DNA from 3 places in the Pseudoalteromonas sp. MMG012 genome. Region 1 is predicted to be linked to each of the others. Evidence: predicted binding sites of a transcription regulator. Region 1 holds the regulator's gene; each other region holds the start of a gene.

Region 1 (5,051 bases):
GACCAAGTATTCAATAAGCATGCAGAAGTCGGTGGTCAATATGGTTCAATGGGACAGCGTCAAAGCGCGCCGACTCAACAAAGTCATGTTAGACCAACGAAATCAAAACCAATGGATATTTCAGCTCGTCACACTGAAAGCAACGCTGATTGGAAGTTTGAGGATGAATTAGAGTCTGGATTTGGTGATGATATAGTTAAACAGTCAGATGAAGTCCAGCCAGACGAAATGACGTCAATGCGCGAAGAAATGAATGCAATTCGTCAGTTGTTAGAGCACCAAGTTTCCGGATTGATGCAACAAGATATGGCACGCAGAGATCCTACTAGAGCCTGTTTAATTGATCGCCTGCAAGGTATGGGGATTGATTCAGAGGTTGCGGAACAAATGGCGTGTTTTATTCCAGATGATGTTTCGCGCAAAGAAGCATGGAATGCATTGCTTAATATGGTCGTAAACCAAATGCATACAACCAATAATGATATCTTACGCCAAGGTGGTGTTTATGCGTTAGTTGGTCCAACTGGTGTGGGTAAAACAACCACTGTGGCAAAACTTGCGGCATTAGGCGCACAAAAATATGGAGCTGACAAAGTAGCGCTAATTACGACAGATACGTATAGAATAGGTGCTTATGAGCAGTTAGCGACATATGGCCGGATTATAGGTTGTCCTGTAAAGCAAGTAAAAGATGCCAATGAATTAGCAGAAGTTTTATATCATTTACGCAATAAGCGTCTAGTATTAATAGACACAGCAGGAATGAGTCAAAGAGATTTGCGATTAACAGAACAATTAAATACTTTAATGCGTAGTGCAAGAGTTGATATTAGAAGTTATTTAGTATTAAGTGCGACTTCACAGATGCATGTTTTACAAGAGTCGGTCCGTCACTTTCAAAAAGTAAATTTAAGTGGCTGTATTTTCACAAAACTTGATGAATGTCTAAGTTTAGGTGAGATTATCAGTATTGCGATTCAAAATCGCTTGCCAATAGGGTATCTTACTAATGGTCAACGGGTGCCAGAAGACATTCGAGTGGCAAATGCTCAAAAGTTAGTCAAAAAAGCTGAGCAATTGTATTTAAAGAGAATAAAAGCACAACATTCGAGGCGCGAAGCAGTGGCGTCTCAGACAGTAGGAATGTATGATTAACACAGTTTTAGATCAAGCAAGTGGCCTGCGTAGGATGAATCAAAATAATAACCATGGTGTTAAAGTCATAGCCGTTACTGGTGGTAAGGGTGGCGTGGGTAAAACCAATGTGTCTTTGAACACGGCTATAGCGTTAGGTCAACAAGGTAACAGAGTATTAGTTTTAGACGCTGATTTAGGGTTGGCAAATTGTGATGTCATGTTGGGTCTGCGTGTCGAAAAGAATTTATCTCATGTTTTATCGGGCGAATGTGAGCTAGATGAGATTTTAGTTGAAGGGCCAGCAGGCATAAAAATAGTGCCTGCGACATCCGGCTCACAGAATATGGTTGAGCTTACACCGGCAGAGCATGCTGGGTTGATCCGGGCATTTAGTGAGTTAAATACTGAATTTGACATTTTAATTGTAGATACTGCCGCCGGTATCTCGGATATGGTGCTAAGCTTCTCTAGAGCAGCACAGGACGTAATGGTCGTTGTATGTGATGAGCCAACGTCCATTACAGATGCTTATGCATTGATTAAAGTTTTAAGCAGAGAGCATGGCGTTTACAAATTTAAAATAGTTGCGAATATGGTGCGTAGTTTAAGAGAAGGCCAAGAGTTATTTGCTAAACTGTCTAAAGTGACGGATAGATTCTTAGATGTGGCACTTGAGCTTGTTGCAACAGTTCCGTATGACGAAAACATGCGAAAGTCTTCGCGGCGTCAAAAAACAATTGTTGAGCTATTTCCTAAGTCTCCAGCCGCGGTTGCATTTCGTGGGCTGGCAAGCAAGGCCGCTAAATGGCCTATACCACATCAGCCATCAGGGCATTTAGAGTTTTTTATTGAACAACTTGTCAATGGGTAACTATGGCATCATCGGTGAGTAAAGCGATGGGGTATCAAACAACAGAACACTTGAGCATGGTGGTTGAACGTCATGCATCACTTGTAAAAAAGGTGGCATGCCATTTATTGGCAAGGCTACCTGCAAATATTCAATTAGATGATTTAATTCAATCAGGTATGATTGGTCTCATCGAGGCGTCAAAAAACTTTGACGCCAGTAAAGGGGCAAGTTTTGAAACATTCGCGGGTATTCGGATCCGGGGCGCGATGTTGGATGAAATCCGCCGAGGCGATTGGGCTCCACGTTCTGTTCATAAAAACAGCAGGACGGTGGCTGAAGCGATATCTTTCCTTGAATCTGCGTTGGGAAGAGAACCAAAAGATATTGAAATTGCTGAAAAACTTGATATTACGTTAGATGAGTACCATCATATTCTACATGATGTAAATGCGAGTAAAATTATCGGTATCGAGGATTTAGGCGTTGATGAAGACGTGATTACTCCTGCAAACCATGATTTATCGCTAGACAAACCTTTTAATAACGTTAAAAATGAACGTTTTAATGAATCGTTGCTGACAGCGATACAATCGCTACCAGAAAGGGATAGTTTAGTACTCTCTCTTTACTATAACGACGAAATGAATTTAAAAGAAATAGGCCAGATACTTGATGTTAGTGAATCTCGTGTTAGCCAAATCCATGGGCAGGCAATGATAAAGCTCAAAGCTAAAATCAATGACTGGGTCAATTAGAGTAAAAATAATAGGTTGAAACCTCACTGGAGGATGTTTTGGATAAAAACATGAAAATTCTCGTGGTTGATGATTTTTCTACAATGAGGAGAATAATCAAAAACTTACTTAGAGACTTAGGCTTTACAAATGTACAAGAAGCTGATGATGGAAGTACGGCGCTTCCTATGCTTCAAAATCAAGAGTTTGATTTTGTTGTAACAGACTGGAATATGCCAGGTATGCAAGGAATAGATTTATTGCGTGCAATTAGGGCTGACGATAGTTTAAAGCACATACCTGTTCTGATGGTAACAGCAGAAGCGAAAAAAGAGCAGATAGTAGCTGCTGCGCAAGCTGGTGTAAATGGATATATAGTTAAACCGTTTACTGCAGGAACGCTAAAAACTAAGTTAGAAAAAGTGTTTGAACGTTTAGGTTAACAATAAGAAGGAGAGGCTTATGTCAACGCCTTCTGTGCCTCAAATCACCCTTGAGCAAGCTAAACAACTTGTTGTTTATTTGGAACAAGGTGAGCAAGATAAAGCAGACCAACTTATACTGGATGCTGCGAATAAAGAACAGTCCGAGTTGTTTGCGGAGGTGGGTAAATTAACCCGTCAATTGCATGAGTCTCTAAAAAGTTTCGAACTCGATACTCGCCTTGCTGATTTGACGACTGAAGCCATTCCTGACGCTAAACAACGTTTAAATTATGTCATGGAAATGACTGAGAATGCAGCTAACAAAACAATGGATGCAATAGAGGCTAGCTTACCTTTAGCGCAACAGTTAGGTGACGAGATCTCAGAGATAAAGCCTACGTGGGATCGTTTAATGAGCCGAGATATCCAACTCGGTGAATTTAAAACGCTTTGTCATGACCTAGATCGTTTTATGCAGGGCTCTCAAACTCGTACTGACGAGTTACAGGGCCTGATGACTAACGTGCTAATGGCACAAGATTATCAAGATTTAACCGGTCAAGTTATTCGCCGTGTTATTGAACTTGTCAGGGAAGTTGAAGATAACCTTATCCATATGCTTACCGTTTTTGGTACGACTGATGAACTACCAGCCCAAGAAAGTGACGTAATCGCTGAGCAAGCGGTAGTTCAAGCAACTGAAGTAGACATAGATGCTATATCAGGTCCCGAAGGCCCCATATTGGATGCGGATACTCGCGATGATGTGGTTTCTGGGCAAGATGAAGTAGATGATTTATTGTCTAGTTTAGGCTTCTAATAGGAGAGTAGGTACATGAGCTTTGAAGTCGATGAAGATATCTTACAAGACTTTCTTGTTGAAGCAGGAGAAATTCTAGAGCTATTATCAGAACAACTGGTAGAACTGGAGAACAATCCTGAAGATAAGGAGTTATTGAACGCCATATTCCGAGGTTTCCATACTGTCAAAGGCGGAGCCGGCTTCTTAAGTATGACCGAACTCGTTGATGCATGTCATGGTGCTGAAAATGTGTTTGATGTATTAAGGCAAGGGCAAAGAGGCGTTAGCTCCGAATTGATGGATGTGATTCTACAGTCATTAGATACCATTAATGAGATGTTTGGGCATATTCAAAATCGTGAAAAACCAGAGCCTGCAGACCCTCAATTATTAGAGACGTTACATCAATTAAGTCGACCAGAATCAGAAGATGAAGCGCCAATTGTTGCAACCGAGCCCGAGCCGGTTAGTACACCACCTGTCGATGATGTGTTATTTGAGGCGGACTTAGCGCCTGCTACAGAAAATGATGGTGGTATTGATGAGATATCAGAAGATGAATTTGAAAATTTATTGGATGAACTTCATGGATCAGGGCAAGGACCAGCTCCTACTCCAGCGCCAGCGCCAGCTGCGAGCAGCAGTGATGGTGATATAAGTGATGATGAATTTGATAGTCTACTAGATGAATTACATGGCGTTGGTAGTTTTGGTAATATAGAGGCGGAATCATCAACTACAGGAAATTCGTCACCGCCAAGTGCGGCTGTCGGAGGTGATAACGCTGACGATGAAATCAATGATGATGATTTTGAAGCATTATTAGATGAACTTCATGGCAAGGGGGGGGCTCCACGTTCAACAGAGTTAGAAGCACCTTCTAAACAGAATGAATCTATACAAAAACCTGAGCCTCCAAAAGCGGCTACGCCAGCACCAACGCCAAAACCAAAACCAGCACCGAAACCAGTTGTTAAACTTGAAGCTAAGGCTGCGCCAGCGAAAGCGCCAGTGGCTAAAAAACCAGCTGCTGCGCAAGCAGAAACAACTGTACGAGTGGATACAAAACGTTTAGATCAAATCATGAATATGGTTGGTGA
Region 2 (5,051 bases), on a different contig from region 1:
GAAAAGAATATTTAAATATAAAGAGGGTACTTTTAGCTCTTTCCCGATTAGTCTTTTTTCTTATGATAAATCATTGCGTTATATTTTTTTTAAAAAAAACTCTAAAGGATTTTTTAACCTTTCCGATAACTTAAGTAACCAAGCTGGAGAGATAAAAAACATCGAAGGCTTAAAGTTATAAGTTTGAGAGTAAACACAAAGTTTACATCGGGAGAAATATCATGGCACTTTATGTAAATACTAACGTAAGTTCATTGAACGCACAAAGACAGTTAAATAATTCAGGTAACTCGCTTGATGTATCATTTAAGCGTTTATCTTCAGGCTTTCGTATCAACAGCGCAGCTGATGATGCAGCAGGTCTTCAAATCTCAGACCGTTTGAGTTCTCAAATCAACGGTTTAAACCAAGGTAACCGAAATGCAAATGACGGTATCTCATTAGCTCAAACAGCTGAAGGCGCGATGGATGAAGTTACATCTATGTTCCAGCGTGTACGTACGCTTTCACAACAAGCAGCAAATGGGTCAAACACTGATGAAGATAGACTGGCGATTCAAGAAGAAATTCGCTCATTGTCTTCTGAAGTAAACCGGGTTGCAGCTGATACAACGTTTGGTGGTCAAAACCTATTAGACGGCACATATTCTGCAAATTTCCAAGTTGGTGCTGATGCAATACAAACGATTGGTTTTAGTATGCAGAGTGTCGGTGGAACAGCGAATAGTTTAGCGGGAAACAACGGTTTTACTATGTCAGGTATTGCTGGTGTTGCAAGTGGTGTAACAGGGGCATCATTAAGTACTACAACGGGCACAATTAGTACAACAGTTGGCGCTTCAGCAGATAACACGGCATTCTCTGATGTATTTACGGCAGATGGAATTTCAGTGTCATCTCAAGCAAATGCACAAGCAGTAATGGCGGGAATGGATGCGCTTATCGCAGTAGTTGATAAGAAACGTGCAGAGTTAGGTGCGGTACAAAACCGTTTCCAATCTACAATTCGAAACCAAGCGAATATCTCAGAGAACTTGTCAGCTGCGAAATCACGTATTAAAGATACGGACTTTGCACAAGAAACTGCAAGCTTAACTAAAATGCAGATCTTGCAACAAGCAAGCCAAACGATTTTGAGTCAGGCAAACCAACGTCCACAAGCAGCTTTAAGTTTACTAGGATAATTTCGAACGGTAATTTGGAAGTTGGTGTCCGTGCTTGATGGGGTATTAACACGGACACCGAATTGGATAACAAAGCGGAGGAGCTTAAAATCCAATAGCGTTCATCAATTCAATGAACAAGTATTTATAAGCATAAGCTATGCCAATGTTTATGCTAATTTATTGACACTCACTCTCAAACTTTAAAAAAAGGGGCCTTAGGCTCCTTTTTTTTATTTAAAATCACGTCGTTTTTGTATCTAAACTTAGAGCTAGTTTATTAATTTATTGAAAGTGGCAGCTTATTGCCATAGCCCATCAAATATAAATACCCTTAAATTTACTTTCTTATATAGATGGAGATATTCTTATTAGTAGATGTAGGGCATTTCACTTGATGGTATTGCAACTTCCCCTAAATATGCATACTGGTAGAGGTTATGATTGAACAATAAAATCGCGTCCCGGCGTTTTATTGGAGAACTTTCGCGTTATCTTTGAACTTTTTACCAGTAAAATTGATAGAGGTAGATATTACCGGTGCAAAACAGAAGTTGTGGCAAATAGAGTTTTAGCGTTTTTTTGAATCTATAAGAGAATTAAGTTACTTAGGCCCAAATCAAAAGGATTTTACAGCACGAGAATCGTTCGACCTCCCTCATCTATATAAAGCACCTTTAAGTAATAGGTGTGTTTAGCTGTGATGCAGATTACCCCAAACAGATGTTTTTATATTTTCATATTCAATACTTGGCCTGTCTTTTGCTTTATTACTATTGAATGGTACTAAAACCATGCAAATGGCAGTTTTTTGCCCCATCGGCAAAATAGGTTTGACGATAAAAATTGCCACTTTGTATATAGACAATTGAAGCTGATAAATGTTCAGCTTTGACTTGAAATAGAGAGAATGAGTTATGGCTTTATTTGTAAATACTAACGTCAGTGCATTGAATGCTCAGCGTCAATTAACCAATTCAGGTAATGAATTAGATACATCATTTAAACGTTTGTCGTCTGGCCTTCGAATTAATAGTGCAGCCGATGATGCTGCTGGCCTTCAAATTTCAGATCGTCTTCAATCGCAAATATTGGGATTAGGGCAAGGTAATCGAAATGCCAATGATGGTATATCTTTAGCGCAAACAGCTGAAGGTGCCATGGAAGAAACAACGCAAATGTTTCAGCGTATTCGTACTTTGTCTCAACAGGCGGCAAATGGTTCAAATACAGATGAAGATAGATTGGCAATTCAAGAGGAAATTCGTCAATTAGCATCTGAAGTGAATCGGGTTGCAAGTGATACGACGTTTGGTGGACAAAATTTACTTGATGGTTCGTATGCAGCGAATTTCCAAGTCGGTGCAGATGCAGTACAGACTATTGGGTTTAGTATGCAGAGTGTAGGTGGAACCGCAAATAGCTTAGCAGCTAATGGTGGTTTTACTCTTTCAGGAGTTGCAGGTGTAGCCAGTGGTGTATCAGGTGCATCATTAAGTGCGACAACCGGAACAATTAGTACAAATGTTGGTACTTCAGCGGATAACACTGCATTTTCAGATGTCTTTACCGTGGATGGTATTAGTGTATCGAGCCAAGCAAATGCTCAAGCTGTATTTGCTGGTATGGATGCATTAATTGCAGTTGTCGATAAAAAGCGAGCTGAGCTCGGTGCGGTACAAAACCGATTCCAATCTACGATTCGGAATCAGGCGAATATTTCAGAAAACTTATCATCTGCAAAATCACGTATTAAAGATGCAGACTTTGCTTTAGAAACAGCAAAGTTGACAAAAAATCAAATATTACAACAAGCTAGCCAAACAATACTAGGTCAAGCGAATCAGCGGCCTCAAGCAGCATTGAGCTTATTACAAGGCTAATTAATATAATTTAATTTATTTTACAAATATAGCTAAAGCTTTCGCTCCAATCGCCGATAGCGGAATTAGAGAACTATCAATCTAGGACTCTAATTCGGTAATTAGCAGGGTAGGGGTATCCCGCTATTTACCTTATCTAAGATGAAGCGGAGGCTATTATGGCTTTATATGTAAACACTAATGTGAGTTCTTTGAACGCACAAAGACAGTTGAATAATTCAGCAAACTCGCTGGATACCTCGTTCAAACGCCTGTCATCAGGTATGCGTATTAACAGCGCCAGAGATGATGCAGCAGGTATGCAGGTTTCAAACAGACTGACTGGTCAGATAAATGGCCTAAATCAAGGTATACGAAATGCCAATGATGGTATTTCATTAGCACAAACGGCTGAAGGTGCGCTGGACGAAACAACACAAATGTTTCAACGAGTTAGAACTTTGGCGCAACAAGCTGCGAATGGGTCGAATACGGATGAAGATAGACTTGCGATTCAAGAAGAGATTCGTTCGTTATCAGCAGAAGTTAACCGAGTTGCAGAAGATACAACTTTTGGCGGCCAGAACTTATTAGATGGTACCTATGATGCAAACTTTCAGGTAGGTGCTGATGCTGTTCAAACCATCGGTTTTAGTATGAAAAGTATAGGTGGTACAGCCAATTCAATTACTGCAGATGGTGGTTTTACATTGTCAGGCATTGCAGGTGTCGCCAGTGGTGTTACAGGTGCCTCGTTAAGTGCTACAACGGGTACGATTAGTACCACAGTTGGCGCTTCAGCAGATAATACGGCATTTTCTGATGTCTTTACTGCGACAGGTATTTCAGTATCTTCACAAGCCAATGCACAGGCAGTATTTGCCGGTATGGATGCATTAATCGCAGTAGTTGATAAAAAGCGAGCAGAGCTTGGTGCGGTACAAAACCGATTCCAATCTACGATTAGAAACCAATCAAACGTATCAGAAAACCTAACAGCTGCGCGTTCTCGGATCAGAGATACAGACTTTGCACAAGAAACGGCAAGCTTAACTAAAATGCAAATTTTACAACAAGCGAGTAGTTCTATTTTGAGCCAAGCAAATCAGCGTCCACAAGTCGCGTTGTCATTATTGGGTTAAGAAAGAAGTAGCATACGGCAAACTTGGATGTAATACATTCTAGTTTGCCGTATGCTATAATTAGTTTAAGTATTAGGAGATCTGTTATGAGCAACATTGACCCTTCAAATGGCATCGCCAATATTTTGACATCGACGTTGAAACAAGATGTTGGTGAAAACGACTCAAGCTTTACGCGAGCACTAGAAAAAACAAAAAATACGACAGAAGATCGTCAGGGGGAGCTGAAAACTGACACCCCTCAAGAGCGGCAAACGTTAATCGATACAGTTCAAAAGAATTTAGACAAAGTGAATGAGTTTTTACCAGTCACCTCTACAAATTTGTCATTCGAATTCGGAGAGAACGGGGATCCACCTTTTATTAGAGTAATTGACAAAGATAACGATGAGGTGATCCGTGAAATCCCGTCAGAAGAATTTCGAGAAGTAGCTAAGGCTTTAGATGAGTTTGCCGATAAGTTAGTAAGCAAAGGCGTTTTACTGAATGAAACAGTATAAACGTTGTTAATTTTTAGGAGGTAACGTATGCCACTTATTACTTCAGCAGGTGTAGGGTCTGGATTAGACTTAGAAAGTATTATAAGAGCGTCTGTGGATGCGGAAAGTACACCAAAGCTAGCTGCGTTTGGAAGAAAGCAAGAGTCATTAAAAGTAGAGCTTTCCGCTATTGGTGAAGTAAAGTCGGCTGCCTCAAAATTAAATGATACGATTGAAAAGCTTGCAGACCCAGAAAACTTTGGTAAACGTAAGGCTACTGTTGCACAGCCAACCTCGGGAGATTTGATTAGCGTTACACCAACAAAAGATATTTCTGTTGGTAATTTTGATATTGCGGTTAATCAATTAGCGCAGGGAAGCAGAGCAGTAACAGCTGATAATGCA
Region 3 (5,051 bases), on a different contig from region 1:
TTCATTACCATTGGTTATTTATATCGGCTGGCAATTACTCAGCCAAGGTGTCATGAGCCAATCAAACTTGTTAAGTAGTCAAGGTCTTCAAGGCTTTGTACAAAACATTGCTGAGATAGCACATAACCCTAGTGTGTCCACTTTCGTTACCCTTTTTGCAGATTTGGCTCTTGCCACCTCTTTCCTTGGTGTCAGTTTAGGGTTATTTGATTTTTTTGCGGACGCTTTTAAGAAAGGAAACACCAAAAAAGACAGAGTAAAAACCGCTTTAATCACGTTTCTACCACCGCTTGGGTTTGCGCTATTTTATCCACAGGGGTTCATAATGGCGCTAGGCTATGCCGCAATTGCCCTAGTAGTGTTAGCAATATTTTTGCCTGTGATGATGGTTTGGACGCAACGTAAAGACAGCGTAATTCGTAATGGCTATCAAGTGAAAGGTGGTAATATCGGATTGGTCATCGCTGCACTGTGTGGTTTAACCATTATATCGGCTCAAACACTACAAATGTTTGGTGCAATTCCATCGTTAGGGTAAGTTTAGCCATCAATTGATGGCTAAACTTAAGTGTGTTTTTCTACCATAGTGTTTCGGTTGAGTAGCATCACCAAAGGGGCAAAGCACAATAATACGATAGTGATGTTTACTAGTGGCAAAATAGTTCGATATAGATACTCTGAATACGTTAGATCTAACATATGACGATCTATTAAGCGAAACAATTGTAATAAAGGCGCCGGTAAAATAACCAGCTGGGCAATAACACTTTGCCAAATATACACTTTATCTTTTATCGCCCAGTAAGCCAAAATGGCCATGAATACGATGTCGTTTAACGCCCATACAATATAGCGGAATATATACTGACCTCCATCAACTTTTAGGAAAAAGTCATAAAGAAAATATCCCATCACATAAAATATTGCACATAAGCCAGCATAACGCAGCGCCTGTCTATCACCTAAAATAGTGAAAATTGCAACAGCAATAAACGTAATTGCCATTGCATGATCTCTTATCAGTAAGAGAATTGCATCTATATTATCAGGAAGCATTGAGTTAACCATAGTATTGCAATATTAAGCGCTCCGGCTAATCTTTTGGGTCTGTGCCTTCACCGTTACCACCTGGTAAATACACATATGAATTTTTAATTGACATTAGTTTCTCCTTATTTGAGTTGAGCTTTCGTAAAGTAGCCCAATTTGTTATCACAATCAAGTTTTGCTTAGTTTTCTCTCACTTCAATAGGCTCCGACTCTTTAGCCTTCCCTTGTAAGATTGATATTTCGACTCTTCTATTACGTCTTCTGTCTATATCATTTTCGTTGGGTACCATCGGTCTTGTGTCTGCGTGACCTACAACCACCAACCGGTTTTTATCAAAACCTCTCGCTTTCACCATTTCAGTTGCAACCGCAACCGCTCTGGTTGCTGATAAATCCCAATTATTACTGTAAAGCTCGTTGGTCACTTGAAAATCATCGGTATGTCCAGATACCGTTATTTCACCGGGTACATCCTTCAGTAATTCCGCAATATCTTGTATTACTGGTTTAAACTTTGGTTGTAAAAATGCACTGCCTGATGGAAAGGAGCCATTCTCTTGAATACGAATGATGATTTGCTGCCCCAAAGATTCGAGTTCAATTGCACCATCCATGATTTGTTTTTCCAATTGCTGGGCTATTTTTTTAACTAACTCATCGACTTGTTCTTGGTCTGCTGAAGAAACGGCCTGCTGCATAGATTGTTCTTGTGAGGTACTTTGTGACTCGCCGCCTCGCTTGTTACCTCTTTGCTCCTGTCGCCCGCCAGCAGAACTTTCATCGCCAGCCTGAAACTCTAACATTTGCTGCGTCATTTCCACGGTTTGCTGCTGAATTGTCTCGATTGGCGTAGGCTCAGGCTTACCAGGGGTAAACTCCATTGCAATTACACTGGTCCCCTTAGGGATATCCTTAACCTCTATTTTATTCTGCACACCAAATGCAAACTTCATTGAACCCGCAATTTGTTTAAACTTCAGTACATCCATTTCGGAGAAAGCAAGTAACAGCACAAAGAAGCACATAAGTAGTGACATCAAATCTGCAAAGGTGCCCATCCAAGCCGGTAAGCCTGGTGGGGGACATTTACACTCTTGCTCGTCAGACATGCTTACTCCTCTTTATCAGTGCCGCGTTTTGATTCAGCCAAATAATTTTTCAAAATCCCTTCTATTACCTTAGGGTTTTGGCCATCCTGAATTCCGAGAATCGCGTCCAATATTAGTCGTTGGTTTTGCTCCTCTTCATCCTTTCGCAATTCCAACTTTACCTGAATCGGGATCGCCACAACGTTCGCCAAAAAAGCACCATAAAGGGTCGTCAACAAAGCAACTGCCATTGCAGGACCGATGGCTTTAGGGTCATCCATGTTAGATAACATCGCAACTAAGCCAATCAATGTACCAATCATCCCCATTGCAGGTGCAATATCAGCCAAAGATTTAAATAATGACGCACCTTGTTCATGGCGAGAAGAAGTTAAGGAAATATCTTTTTGTAGTGTCGCTCTTACTACATCTGCGTCGTGGCCATCGACTAACATGTCAACTCCTTTACGCATAAATGCATTCGGTATTTCAGCTTCTTCTAAGGCTAAAAAACCACCTTTTCGCGCTGAATCCGCAAGTTCTACAGCTTTTTCTATTAGCTCTTCTGGCGTTTCAATCTTAAACATGAACGCCTTTCCCATCACTTTGCCAATACCGAAAAATTGCGGCATTGTGAAGTTAGACAAAACGATAAAAAGTGAGCCACCAAATACAATAACGGCTGAGGCGGAGTCAGCAAACATAGCGACTTCACCGTCACTACTCATAAACATAGACATGGCAATCAAGCCAATCGCGCCCAATATACCTATTACTGTTGCTAAATCCACATCCCCTCCAGAGAGTCTTATCTACTATTTTTCTAATTCTGACTGCTATGCGCTGTAACCTAATAAGGTGCCTATGCGACACATCCTCTTATAAAGAGAAAGTACCAGCCTTGTTGTTTATCGGCAAGCTACTGAATATCTTAACCCAATTATATTAAAAACCCGAAAAATTGCGAACAAAGGCGTATGAGTATCTACCTCACAGTTTAGCGTAAAAAAATACGCTTATCTTTGACCTAGTACGCTATTGCCCCTAAAATTGAGCTCTTTTATCCAATAAGCCCAATAAAGAGACGTGACCATGGCTGTAAAGAAACCAGAAAACCTCAGCTTTGAAGAAGCGATACACGAGCTAGAAAGCATTGTGAGTGCAATGGAACAAGGTGAGCTGACTTTGGAGCAGTCATTGAAACAATTTGAAAGAGGTATTTTACTGGCTAATGCATCAAATCAGAAGTTACACACAGCAGAACAAAAAGTAGCCATCCTTATGGGTAGTGACACGCAAAGCGATACAATACCATTCACAGGCAGTACGGATTAAGTTGTGAATTTAAAAATAGAAATAAGCAATGCTCAACAGCGAGTTAGTCAGTTTATCGGTAATTACTTTAAGCAAGATTTAATCACCGATGAAACAGTCAAGGCCGCAACATTTTACAGTATCAATAATGGCGGTAAGCGTTTAAGGCCATTTTTAGTGTATGCAACAGGTAATATACTCGGCGCTCGTATTGAAGATCTCGATGTTATTGCAGCTGCTATTGAATGTATTCATAGTTACTCCCTCGTTCACGATGACCTTCCCGCAATGGATGACGATGACTTACGACGCGGAAAACCCACATGCCATATACAGTTTAATGAGGCACAAGCTATTTTAGCCGGCGATGCGCTGCAAAGCCTCGCATTTGAGTTAATTGCAGAGCACCGCTTTGCTATACCTGAATCTCGTCAATTACGCATGATTCAAGTACTATCAAAAGCTGCTGGATTACAAGGAATGGTCGGCGGTCAAGCATTAGACATTGCCGCAACTGATAAAGTTGTTAGCCTTGACGAGTTAGAAAAAATTCACCGCTTAAAAACTGGGGCTTTGTTGACCTGTGCAATTGAATTAGGTGCCCTTTGTTCTCCAAATATGAATGAGACTGACTTTACAACATTACAGCAGTATGGACAGAATATCGGGCTCGCATTTCAAGTTCAAGACGACATCTTAGATATTGAAGGTGACACCTATACGCTCGGTAAACCACAAGGTTCTGATATAGGCAATAATAAGTCGACTTATCCTGCAATACTTGGTATGCCTGGAGCAAAACAAAAAGCGCAAGCTCTAACAACACAAGCAATAGAAAAGCTCAATCATATTAATGCAGATACAGAGTTGCTCGCACAATTAGCAAAATACATAGTTGAACGCGATCATTAACGTCAATTCATGACGTATTAATGACGAAGTTGCATAAATAGATAAAATTAACCACTGGCTTTGTATATAATTACGCAAGGTTTGAGTAGGACATATATAAATACAATGATATTTGATAGTAGCAAGTACCCTTTATTGGCTTTAGCAGAAGAGCCTGAGCAACTGCGCCAGTTACCGCAACATAAATTACCTTCTTTTAGTAATGAGTTGAGGGATTATCTGCTTAACTCAGTTTCGCAAAGTAGTGGCCATTTTGCATCTGGCTTAGGGACCGTGGAACTCACTGTCGCACTTCATTATGTCTATAATACACCTGAAGACCGACTGATCTGGGATGTTGGTCATCAAGCCTACCCTCATAAAATTTTGACCGGCCGACGCGATCAAATTCATACTATTAGACAGAAAGAAGGTCTGCACCCTTTTCCTTACCGGGAAGAAAGCCAATACGATACGTTCAGTGTTGGTCATTCTAGTACGTCTATTTCAGCAGCATTGGGAATGTCAATTGCAGCTAAAAAAGAAGGCAAAGGTCGTAAAACTGTGGCTGTAATTGGTGATGGTGCAATTACCGCAGGCATGGCATTTGAAGCAATGAATCATGCTGGAGATATAAAATCAGACATGTTGATCATATTAAATGACAACGAAATGTCTATTTCTGAAAATGTCGGTGCATTAACCAAT

What was found. The regulator FliA, encoded in region 1, starts transcription of late flagellar genes. The targets are predictions, from matches to a motif close to CTAAAGNTNNNNNNNNNNNNGCCGATA.
Region 2: J8L97_RS00880 (flagellin) is a predicted target of FliA. The motif match lies at 3,079-3,105, and genes of this name have one in related genera.
Region 3: pomA (flagellar motor protein PomA) is a predicted target of FliA. The motif match lies at 3,048-3,074, and genes of this name have one in related genera.

The regions. Positions count from the first base shown of each region.
Region 1 is NZ_JAGJEF010000005.1:41,355-46,405, forward strand. It holds gene flhF (flagellar biosynthesis protein FlhF) at 1-1,155, shown strand, start outside; gene J8L97_RS02845 (MinD/ParA family protein) at 1,148-2,008, shown strand; gene J8L97_RS02850 (RNA polymerase sigma factor FliA) at 2,035-2,745, shown strand; gene cheY (chemotaxis response regulator CheY) at 2,784-3,167, shown strand; gene J8L97_RS02860 (protein phosphatase CheZ) at 3,187-3,969, shown strand; gene J8L97_RS02865 (chemotaxis protein CheA) at 3,985-5,051, shown strand, end outside.
Region 2 is NZ_JAGJEF010000002.1:5,728-10,778, reverse strand. It holds gene J8L97_RS00890 (flagellin) at 222-1,184, shown strand; gene J8L97_RS00885 (flagellin) at 2,081-3,046, shown strand; gene J8L97_RS00880 (flagellin) at 3,205-4,167, shown strand; gene J8L97_RS00875 (flagellar protein FlaG) at 4,254-4,667, shown strand; gene fliD (flagellar filament capping protein FliD) at 4,695-5,051, shown strand, end outside.
Region 3 is NZ_JAGJEF010000029.1:800-5,850, forward strand. It holds gene J8L97_RS11520 (aromatic amino acid transport family protein) at 1-538, shown strand, start outside; gene J8L97_RS11525 (hypothetical protein) at 565-1,056, opposite strand; gene J8L97_RS11530 (flagellar motor protein MotB) at 1,230-2,159, opposite strand; gene pomA (flagellar motor protein PomA) at 2,162-2,929, opposite strand; gene J8L97_RS11540 (exodeoxyribonuclease VII small subunit) at 3,231-3,473, shown strand; gene ispA ((2E,6E)-farnesyl diphosphate synthase) at 3,477-4,364, shown strand; gene dxs (1-deoxy-D-xylulose-5-phosphate synthase) at 4,470-5,051, shown strand, end outside.